Regions from separate parts of the Halomonas shantousis genome, predicted to be linked through region 1. Evidence: predicted binding sites of a transcription regulator. Region 1 holds the regulator's gene; each other region holds the start of a gene.
The links. Region 1 encodes PhoB, which activates phosphate uptake and scavenging genes when phosphate is short. Its sites were predicted from a motif close to TGTCATANNNNTGTCANA; they were not measured.

Region 1 (3,275 bases):
TCTGATCTCGCAGCGCCTGGCCCGGCCGCGGCGTGACGAGGCGCTGGCGCTGCATATTCCGTTCAGCCAACACGCCTGGTGCCGTGAAGTGGCGCTGTGCGTCGGCGGGCGCCCCTGGGTCATGGCGCGCTCCCTGGCCCCGCTGGCAGCGCTTCGCGGCCAGCGTCTGGGGCAGCTCGGAGAGCGCTCGCTGGGCGCGTGGCTGTTTCGTCAGCCGGGTCTGCAGCGCGGTCCGATCACCGTCACTGCCGCTTCTGCCTGTCCTGAAACGCCTCGCCTCTGGGGACGGCGCTCGGAATTTCGTCATGGCGACTTTCGGGTGCTGGTGCAGGAGTTCTTTCTGCCACGGATGGCGGATGAACTGGGCCTGCCTTCACGCTAGACTGGCGGCGTCCTGTTTACGGAGGCCTTCATGGAAGACGCTTATCGCCCTCGCGGCCTCGCCCGCCTGCCCGATTTTCTGCGCCTGACGCGCCTCGATCGGCCCATCGGTACCTGGCTGCTGATGTGGCCCACGCTGTGGGCCTTGTGGCTGGCGGCCGAAGGCGTGCCCGAGCGCACCACACTGCTGATCTTCGTTGTCGGCGTCTATCTCATGCGCGCCGCGGGCTGCGTGATCAACGACTATGCCGACCGCCACTTCGACGGACACGTCAAGCGCACCCGGGAACGCCCCCTGGCCACGGGGCGCATCACCGAAGCCGAGGCCAAGGGGCTGTTCGTGGCCCTGGTGGCCCTCGCCTTCGTACTGGTGTGCTTCACCAATCCATTCACCATATTGCTATCGCTGGGTGGCGTGGTGCTAGCGTTCATCTACCCCTTCATGAAGCGCTACACCCATCTGCCCCAGGTGGTGCTGGGCGCCGCCTTCTCGTGGGGCATCCCCATGGCGTTCGGCGCCGTACGCGAGAGCGTGCCCCTGGAAGCCTGGCTGCTGCTGGCGGCCAACGTGGCCTGGACAGTGGCCTACGACACCGAATATGCCATGGTCGATCGCGACGATGACCTGAAGGTCGGCATCAAGTCCACGGCGGTACTGCTGGGCAAGGCGGATCGCCTGGCCATCGGCCTCCTGCAGGCGCTGACACTCGCGCTGCTGGCCTGGGTCGGTGTCCGGGTCGCACTGGGCGGCTTCTTCTGGCTGGGCCTGACGGCGATGGCTGCGATCTTCGTTTATCAGCACTATCTGATTCGTCAGCGTGAGCGCATGCCCTGCTTCCAGGCCTTTCTCAACAACCACTGGGCAGGGCTGGTGGTGTTTGCAGGCATCGCCCTCTCCTGGTGGCCCCAGGGGAGCTAAGCGACCATGCCGTCGGAGCGGAGCGTTGTCACGGCACTGTCATACAAGCACGGTGTAATTGTCATTATCCTGTCATTGCCGGATGCTTCGACACATCCCGGCCATTTGCATGAGGCAAGTGCATGACCGCCAAGACCGTTCTCATCGTCGATGACGAAGCCGCCATTCGCGAGATGATCGCCGTGGCCCTGGAAATGGCCGATTATCAGGTGCTGGAGGCCGACAATGCCCAGGCCGCCCATGCCATGGTGATCGATCACCAGCCCGATCTGGTACTGCTGGACTGGATGATGCCCGGCACCAGCGGCATCGAACTGGCCCGGCGCCTGAAGCGCGAGGACACGACCCGTGAGCTGCCGATCATCATGCTCACGGCCAAGGGCGAGGAAGACAACAAGATTCAGGGGCTGGAAGCCGGCGCCGACGACTACATCACCAAGCCGTTCTCGCCGCGCGAACTGGTGGCCCGTCTCAAGGCAGTGTTGCGCCGCACCACGCCGCGGGGCATCGAGGATCCCGTCGAGGTCGAGGGGCTGCGGCTCGATCCTGCCAGCCATCGGGTCTCCGCACACGGTAGCGCCGTGGAGATCGGTCCCACCGAGTATCGCCTATTGCAGTTCTTCATGACCCATCCGGAACGCGCCTATACCCGCAGCCAGCTTCTCGATCAGGTCTGGGGCGGCAACGTCTATGTCGAGGAGCGCACCGTCGACGTGCATATCCGGCGCCTGCGCAAGGCGCTGGGTGACGCCCATCAGCATCTGATCCAGACCGTACGGGGTACCGGCTACCGCTTCTCCGCCAAGGTGTAGACGTGCATTACTGGACCAACGAACTGTGGCGCCTGGCCTACCTGACGCTCGGCCTGGGCGTGCTGGGCCTGCTGCTTGGCGAACCCGGCTGGGGCGTGGCGGCGGGGCTCGGACTCTACGTTTTCCTGCATCTGCGTCACCTGCGCGCCCTGTATGTCTGGTTGCTTTACCATGTTCAGGAGGAACCGCCGCCCGGCAGCGGCGTGTGGGGCGACCTGTTCGATCGGCTCTACAAGTACCAGAAGGGACAGCGCCAGAGCCAGGAGCGTCTGCGCGACATCATCCGCCGGGTTCAGGACTCCTCCGAGGCAATGCGCGACAGCGTGGTCATGCTCGACAGCCACGGCGACATGGAGTGGTGGAACAGCGCCGCCGAACGGATGCTGGGCCTGCAAGCCGCCCATGACCGTGGCCAGCACATCACCAACTACCTGCGCGATCCGCGCTTTATCGCCTATTTCAATCAGCGCGACTACCGCGAACCGCTGACCCTGTCCTCGCCGATCCGCGACGACCTGATCCTGCAATATCAGATCACCTTGTACGGTGACAACGAACGCCTGGTGATGGCCCGCGACATCTCGCGATTACACCGCCTGGAGCAGATGCGCCGCGACTTCGTCGCCAATGTCTCCCACGAGCTACGCACGCCGCTGACCGTGCTCGCCGGCTACCTGGAGACTTACTCGGCGTACTCCGATCAGCTGCCGGCCCGCTGGCAGCGTGGTCTCACCCAGATGGAAGAACAGACCACGCGCATGCAGAATCTGGTGAATGACCTGCTGCTGCTGTCGCGCCTGGAAAACGACAATATCCCGCCGAATGCAGCCCCGCTGCCCGTGGCACCGCTGCTGGACAGCATCCGCGACGATGCGCTGGCGCTGTCGGGGGGGCGCCATGCCGTGAAGGTGGAGATCACCGAAGCCCGTCTGCTGGTCGGCAATGCCCAAGAGATCCGCAGCGCCGTCTCCAACCTGGTGTTCAATGCCGTGCGCTATACCCCCGAAGACAGCACCATCACCATACGCTGGAAGCCCTGGGAGCAGGGCGCTGCCCTGGAAGTGGAGGACGATGGCGAGGGGATCGACATGCAGCATCTGCCCCGTCTGACCGAGCGCTTCTATCGGGTCGACAAGGGGCGCAGCACGGCGACCGGCGGTACC
Region 2 (3,275 bases), 810 kb from region 1:
GCTCTTCCAGCGTCTCCAGACAGTCGGCGGCGAAAGCAGGACTCATCACATCGACGTGCTTCACGCCCTCCTTTCCCCACGCTTGCAGGGTCTCGTCGGTGTAGGGCTTCAGCCACTCCTCGCGCCCGAAGCGAGACTGATACGTCTGGAACCATTCGCCCTCCTCCAGCCCCAGTGACTCGGCCAACAGGCGGCTGGTGGTCTCGCAATGGTGAGGATAGGGATCGCCCTTCTCGGCGTAGCGCTTGGGAATGCCATGGTAGGACATGAGCAGCCGGCCGCGCTGTCCACCGTGACGAGCCCAGTGTTCGCGTACGCTATTGGCCAGCGCCCCGATGTAAGCCGGGTGGTCGTGATAGTCGCGCACGAAGCGCAACTCGGGGAGATGCGGACAGGGCGACAGTGCCCGTGCCAGGCGGTCGAACACTGCGGCAGTGGTAGTGCTCGAGAACTGGGGATAGAGAGGCAGCACCAGTATCCGTTCGGCCCCGGCACGGCGCAGGGCGAGCCCCGCGGCCTCCATGCTGGGATTGCCGTAGGTCATGGCCAGTTCCACCGGAATCTCTTCACCGACATGTTTGTCCAGGTGAGCTTTCAGCGCACGCTGCTGGCGAAGCCCGATGCTCAGTAGCGGCGAGCCTTCATCCTGCCATACCGCAGCATATGCCTTGGCCACCTTGCGGGGCCTGGTACGCAGAATGACGCCGTGCAGAATCGGCCACCATAGTGCCCGCGGCAGATCGATGACTCGACGATCCCCAAGGAACTCCGCCAGGTATCGTCTTACCGCCTCCGGCGTCGGGGCATCGGGTGTGCCGAGATTCACCAGCATCACGCCATAGCGGACAGCCGTCATGGCCTCTCTCCTGTGCAATATAAAGACGCAATTGTACCAGTGCGCCTGGGGCTCAGGAGAATGAGGTTATCCTATCGTCAAGATTTGTTTGCGCTTACGGCACATCAAAGGCATGTGAAGCGAAGGGAGACTTCCGGAGGACCAAGGTTAGAGGGGTGAGAGACCACGAATTAGAAGGGGAGAAAGCAACGGCAAGCCAGTTCCGGCTTGCCATACGGCGCCGACTAGAACGCCAGGGGAACCCGTGAGGACAAGGGGGCCCGGTAGGCCGCCTCCCGGCTGGAAGCTTCATCGCCAGCGACATGCTGCACCAGATAGGCACGGTTGATACCGGCACATTTCAACTCGCCATAAACATCATCAAGCGTACGAAACAGCATCGGCTTGCCGCGCTGAGTCAAGAGGAGACGCCTGCCTTCCACATCTTCCAGCTCAACCTGGTAATAGCGGCTTTCCGCGAGACTGATCACACATATCTCGAAATGGTCATGTTCCTGCACAAAGCGCTTCAACTGCGTAATTTCCATGACTCCCTCCATGTCGTTCGATGCCATCCTTCATTTGGCGTACACCCTATCGCACCAAGATGACAATATCATGTTGGTGCATGGTGACAGAGCATTTGACAGATAGGTGTAGCGTAAGTTGTCTGCAGGGACAACTTACGCCACGCATGATTCCGCCGGCAATCAGTGGGCTGCGATGGCCGGTTAGCGGATAACAGCAGGGCGCGAAAGGCGAGCGAGATTCCCCCTTCGCCAAGATGCGGGCGATGCTCTGTCAGGCGAGGAATCCTGACGCGCCCGTCCGGATGCCGACCGCAGCCGGTTATCCCGTCGTGTCGCGTCAGTCCCGCTGATAGGACGCCGGATCAATGGCGACGCCCAGCGAGTTACGGTCGACCCATTTTCCCGCCTTGGTCTCCTTATAGCGGAATACCACGCGGTCACCCTCTTTCACGGGAAGCTCGGCATCTTCCGTCTGATAGCTGTAGGTTTCGCCATCCACGACCAGCATGAAGCGATACAGGTCGGGCATCCCCAGCCACTCCTTGAATGGCCCTTCACGCTCGATGCTCTCCAACTGCCCCCTGGCTTCCAGCTTGGGCATCCGCTTGCGATTACCGCGTCGAAATCCACCTGCCATGTCGTCTCCTTGCACCATGATTGGGAGGGCGAATTATAGAGGCTCACCCAGAAGGCTCAAGGTGCCTCATTCACCGAAATGCTGGCCGTAACTGTCCGGCGCCAGGTCTTCGAACCGCGTGTACTTGCCGATGAACGCCATATGCACGGTACCGATGGGCCCGTTACGCTGCTTGCCGATGATCAGCTCCGCAAGTCCCTTGTTGTCGGGGTTATCGGTATTGTAGACCTCATCCCGGTAGACGAAGGCGATGAGGTCGGCATCCTGCTCGATCGCCCCGGACTCGCGCAGGTCGGACATTACCGGGCGCTTGTTGGGACGCTGCTCCAATGAGCGGTTGAGCTGGGAGAGCGCCACTACCGGACAGGCGAACTCCTTGGCCAGCCCCTTCAACGAGCGGGATATCTCGGAAATCTCCGCGGTGCGGTTCTCGGACATGCCCGGCACCTGCATCAGCTGCAGGTAATCGATCATGATCAGGCCGATGCCACCGTTTTCCCGCGCCAGCCGTCGGGTACGCGAGCGCAACTCGTTGGGTGAAAGTGCCGGGGTATCGTCGACAAAAAGCCGCTTGTCCTTGAGCAGGTTGACGGCCGAGGTCAGGCGCGGCCAGTCCTCATCCTCGAGCTGCCCGGTACGTACGCGGGTCTGATCGATACGCCCCAACGACGAGATCATGCGCAGCATCAGAGCCTCGGCGGGCATCTCCATCGAGTACACCACCACCGGCTTGTCACCCGACACAACGGCATGCTCGACCAGGTTCATGGCAAAAGTGGTTTTCCCCATCGAGGGGCGCCCGGCGATAATGACCAGATCCGAAGGCTGCAGTCCCGAGGTCATCTCGTCGAGATCGCGGAAGCCCGTGGAGAGTCCCGTCATCTCCCCTTTCATGTTGAAAAGCTCATCGATGCGGTCGACGGCCTTGCTGAGCAGTTGGCTCATGCCCACCGGACCGCCGAACTTGGGTCGCGATTCGCTGATCTGGAAGACCAGCCGCTCCGCCTCGTTGACCAGTTCATCGGCGGGACGTCCCTGAGGGCTGAAGGCACCTTCGGCGATCTGGTTGGCAGCCTGGATCAGCTTGCGCAGTGTGGCCCGCTCACGCACGATATCCGTGTAGGCGCGAATGTTCCCGGCAGAAGGCGTGTTGCGCGCCAGCTCGGCCAGATAGGCCAGCCCTCCCACATGCTCCAGGTGGTCACGATTTTCCAGCACTTCCGAAAGTGTCACCACATCCAGCGGATGGCTGCTATCCGCCAGCTGCACCATG
Region 3 (3,275 bases), 1.3 Mb from region 1:
GATAGCGGTAATGAAGGGAATGATCATCACGGCGAGAATCAGCCCAGCGGTAGCCAGGCCCGTTCCGGCCGGAAAGACTTCGGGGAAATGAGTTTGCAAGAACGGCGCCAGCACCTCGACGCCCCACATCCCGTAGATGATCGACGGAATGCCGGCCAGCAACTCGATCGTCGTACCCAACGGACGCCTCAATACCGTCGGGCAGATTTCGGTCAGGAAGATCGCAATGCCGAACGACACCGGCACGGCGATGACGATGGCGATAATCGAGGTGACCAGCGTGCCGTAGATCGCCGGTAATGCACCGAATCTCTCGATATTCGCCGCCCAGCGATCGGTGGTGAAGAAATCGAGACCTAGCGTTGAGAGCGCCGGCCACCCCGAGGCGATCAGCGATATCATGATCGAACCGAGCAGGATCAGCACCAGCAGAGCAAAGAACAGCGTCGCGCGCTCGAACAGGCGATCGATCATGCCGTTGCGCTTGAGCGCTTTAAGCTCGTTCCCGCTGGCACTCAGAAGATGGCGATTGTCGGCAATAGCAGGCATTTTCATCACTCTTGGTTCACCCAGCCCAGGGTGACTTTCGTTCGATCCGCCAGCCCATGCATCGGGCAAAGCGAAGCGGCTGAATACAAAAGAGCTGCGGGCAGAGAGCCCGCAGCCTTGAAGGACATGTTTCTGCGTTTATTACTGCTGCCAGACTTGCTGACCGTCCTGCCCCTTGATCTGCGACCAGACATCGTTGCGAATCATGTCGGCAACGTTCTGAGGCATCGGCACGTAGTTGAGTTCCGCTGCGGCATCGTCACCATTCGCGAATGCCCAGTCGAAGAATTCGAGTGCCTGGCGGGCAGCATCGGCATCATCCACTTGCTTGTGCATCAGGATGAAAGAGGCCCCAACGATCGGCCAGCTCTGCTCGCCCGGCTGGTTGGTCAGCACCAGATACATGCCTTCGGCGTTCTGCCAGTCGGCATTGGCGGCAGCAGCCTTGAAGCTTTCGGTGTCGGCAGTGACGAACTGGCCAGCCTGGTTCTTCATCTGCGCTACGTTCATGTCATTCTGTTCGGCATAAGCAGATTCGACATAGCCGATCGCGCCATTGGTCTGAGCGACCTGATTGGCCACACCTGCGTTGGCCTTGGCACCGACGCCCACCGGCCAGGCTACCGACTTGCCCTCGCCGATGTTATCGGCAAAGCTCTGGCTGACCTGCGCCAGGTAGTGGGTGAACAGGAAGTTGGTACCGGAACCCTCGGCGCGATAGACCGGCGTGATGCGGGTATCGGGCAGGTCAAGGCCGGAGTTGAGCTGTTGGATAGCCTCATCGTTCCAGCGGGTAATCTCGCCGGCATAGATATCGGCAAGGGTCGGCCCGTCGAGCTTGAGTTGCCCTTCTTCGATCCCTTCGACGTTCAACACCGGGACGACGGCACCCATGATCTGCGGCCACTGAACCAGGCCATTCTTGTCGAGTTCTTCCGGCGTCATCGGCGCATCGGAGGCACCGAAGGTCACGGTCTTGGCAGTAATCTGCTGAATGCCGCCACCGGAGCCGATTGCCTGATAGTTCAGCCCTACGCCGGATTCATCCTGATAGGCATCGGCCCACTGGGAATAAACGGGGTAAGGAAACGTAGCGCCCGCGCCGGTAATGCTGTCAGCGGCGACGGCTGCCGTGGCGCCCAGCGCCAAGGACGCGGAAATCAGGGTCGTTGCAACATGTTTCAACATGGAATGGCTCCTTCAGTGGACCGCTCTGCTTCGTACGCGACAGGGCATCGGGCCTTCTTGGGAATGGGGCCTTCCTGCCGTCTGTTCGCCTGGAGGTCATCGACCTGCTACGGAGGCCACGTTAACGAGGAAATATGTCAGTTTCGTGTCAGCCGTACATTTGTCGCATGACGCAAGCCACCATGATGCGCCACGCCAATGCAAGATGCCTGCACGAGAGCCTGGATTCCAGCGAGGAAGTAGCGGGACTCACCCCGCCCGGTATTATGCAGATCATGCTCCGGCTCAGCATCGAGACATGCCCAGGAGGCGATGCCGGTAGCCCAGGAGACGATGTCGGTAATAGCAACGATGCCCGATTCGTGGCGTATCAATCGATCAGCAGCCCCAGTGCCGCCAGGGTGCATAACGACAACGAAGCATACTGCAGGGTGCGACGGTCCAACCGGTGCGCGATGCGCGCCGCGACCCAGCTTCCCGCCAGAATCGCCGGCACGAAGCTCACCGCCATTGCCAGATGCCAAAGCTGAATGCGTCCGGCCAGGGCCAATACCGTCAGGGTCAGTATCGAGCCGACGATGAAGAACGCCGCCAGATTGCCGCGCACGCTGTCCGGCGGCAGGCGGTGCATGAGCAGCGCGATGGGCGGCCCGCCGATACCCGACACGGTGCCGAACACGCCGGAGACCACGCCGGCGATAAACAGGCTGAGCCGGTTGACCGGCAGGCTGAAGCGCAACAGGCTTACGGCCACGGCAATCAGCACGATAGCGGCAATGAGATGTTCGAGCACTGCCAGGGGCACGGCCAGCAACAGCCAGGCACCCAGTGCATTGCCGGGCAGGCGACCGACTAGCGCCATGCCGATGGCGTCGAGACGAATCTCGTGACGATAGCGCCCCGCCATCATCAGCGACACCAGCAAGCCGAACATGACCAGCACCACCGGTACCAGTCGCGGTTCCAGCATCAGCAGCAAGGGTGCACCGATCACCGCCAACCCGAAGCCCGTGGCACGCTGCACGAAGGCGCCCAGAAACAGCGAGGCGGCACACCCCAGCCAGACCAGCAGCGATACGCCCAAAAACTCAGCCATGCAGGGCACCCCGAGCCAGTACGCGTACGGCGAGATTGCCGAGCAGCGTGGCACCCAGCATGGTCAGCACCGTCGGCCACGCGCTGGCCACCTCGAAGGCGCCGACCAGCACGCCGGCAAGCGCCCCGCTGGTGAACTGCACACTTCCCTGCAAGGCCGTGGCGGTAGCGCTCATGCGCGGAAAATGATCCAGCATGGCGGACATGGCATTGGGACTGATAAGCCCCTGCATGCCGACGAACAGCACCATCAATGGCACGACGCTGACCAGCGAGTCTGCTCCCAGCGCAAAGATCGTGACCAGGGCCACTCCCGCCGCCAGTTGGATGCCGAGCCCGAGAAGCAGATTCTGCTGCGGCGAATGCGATCTGAGCAGGCGGATGTTGAGGCGGTTGGAGCCTGCCATGACCAGAATGTTGGCGCCGAACACGAAGGGATAGGC

Region 2: ACYQ12_RS04840 (DUF6482 family protein) is a predicted target of PhoB. The motif match lies at 1,431-1,448, and genes of this name have one in related genera.
Region 3: pstS (phosphate ABC transporter substrate-binding protein PstS) is a predicted target of PhoB. The motif match lies at 1,871-1,888, and genes of this name have one in related genera.

What each region holds. Positions count from the first base shown of each region.
Region 1 covers NZ_BAAIER010000002.1:80,939-84,213, forward strand. The annotation lists gene ACYQ12_RS01025 (chorismate--pyruvate lyase family protein) at 1-382, shown strand, start outside; gene ubiA (4-hydroxybenzoate octaprenyltransferase) at 413-1,300, shown strand; gene phoB (phosphate regulon transcriptional regulator PhoB) at 1,423-2,112, shown strand; gene phoR (phosphate regulon sensor histidine kinase PhoR) at 2,115-3,275, shown strand, end outside.
Region 2 covers NZ_BAAIER010000002.1:887,400-890,674, reverse strand. The annotation lists gene hemH (ferrochelatase) at 1-856, opposite strand, end outside; gene ACYQ12_RS04840 (DUF6482 family protein) at 1,081-1,383, opposite strand; gene ACYQ12_RS04835 (hypothetical protein) at 1,703-2,002, opposite strand; gene dnaB (replicative DNA helicase) at 2,069-3,275, opposite strand, start outside.
Region 3 covers NZ_BAAIER010000002.1:1,398,994-1,402,268, reverse strand. The annotation lists gene pstC (phosphate ABC transporter permease subunit PstC) at 1-549, opposite strand, end outside; gene pstS (phosphate ABC transporter substrate-binding protein PstS) at 691-1,737, opposite strand; gene ACYQ12_RS06910 (sulfite exporter TauE/SafE family protein) at 2,108-2,833, opposite strand; gene ACYQ12_RS06905 (Bcr/CflA family multidrug efflux MFS transporter) at 2,826-3,275, opposite strand, start outside.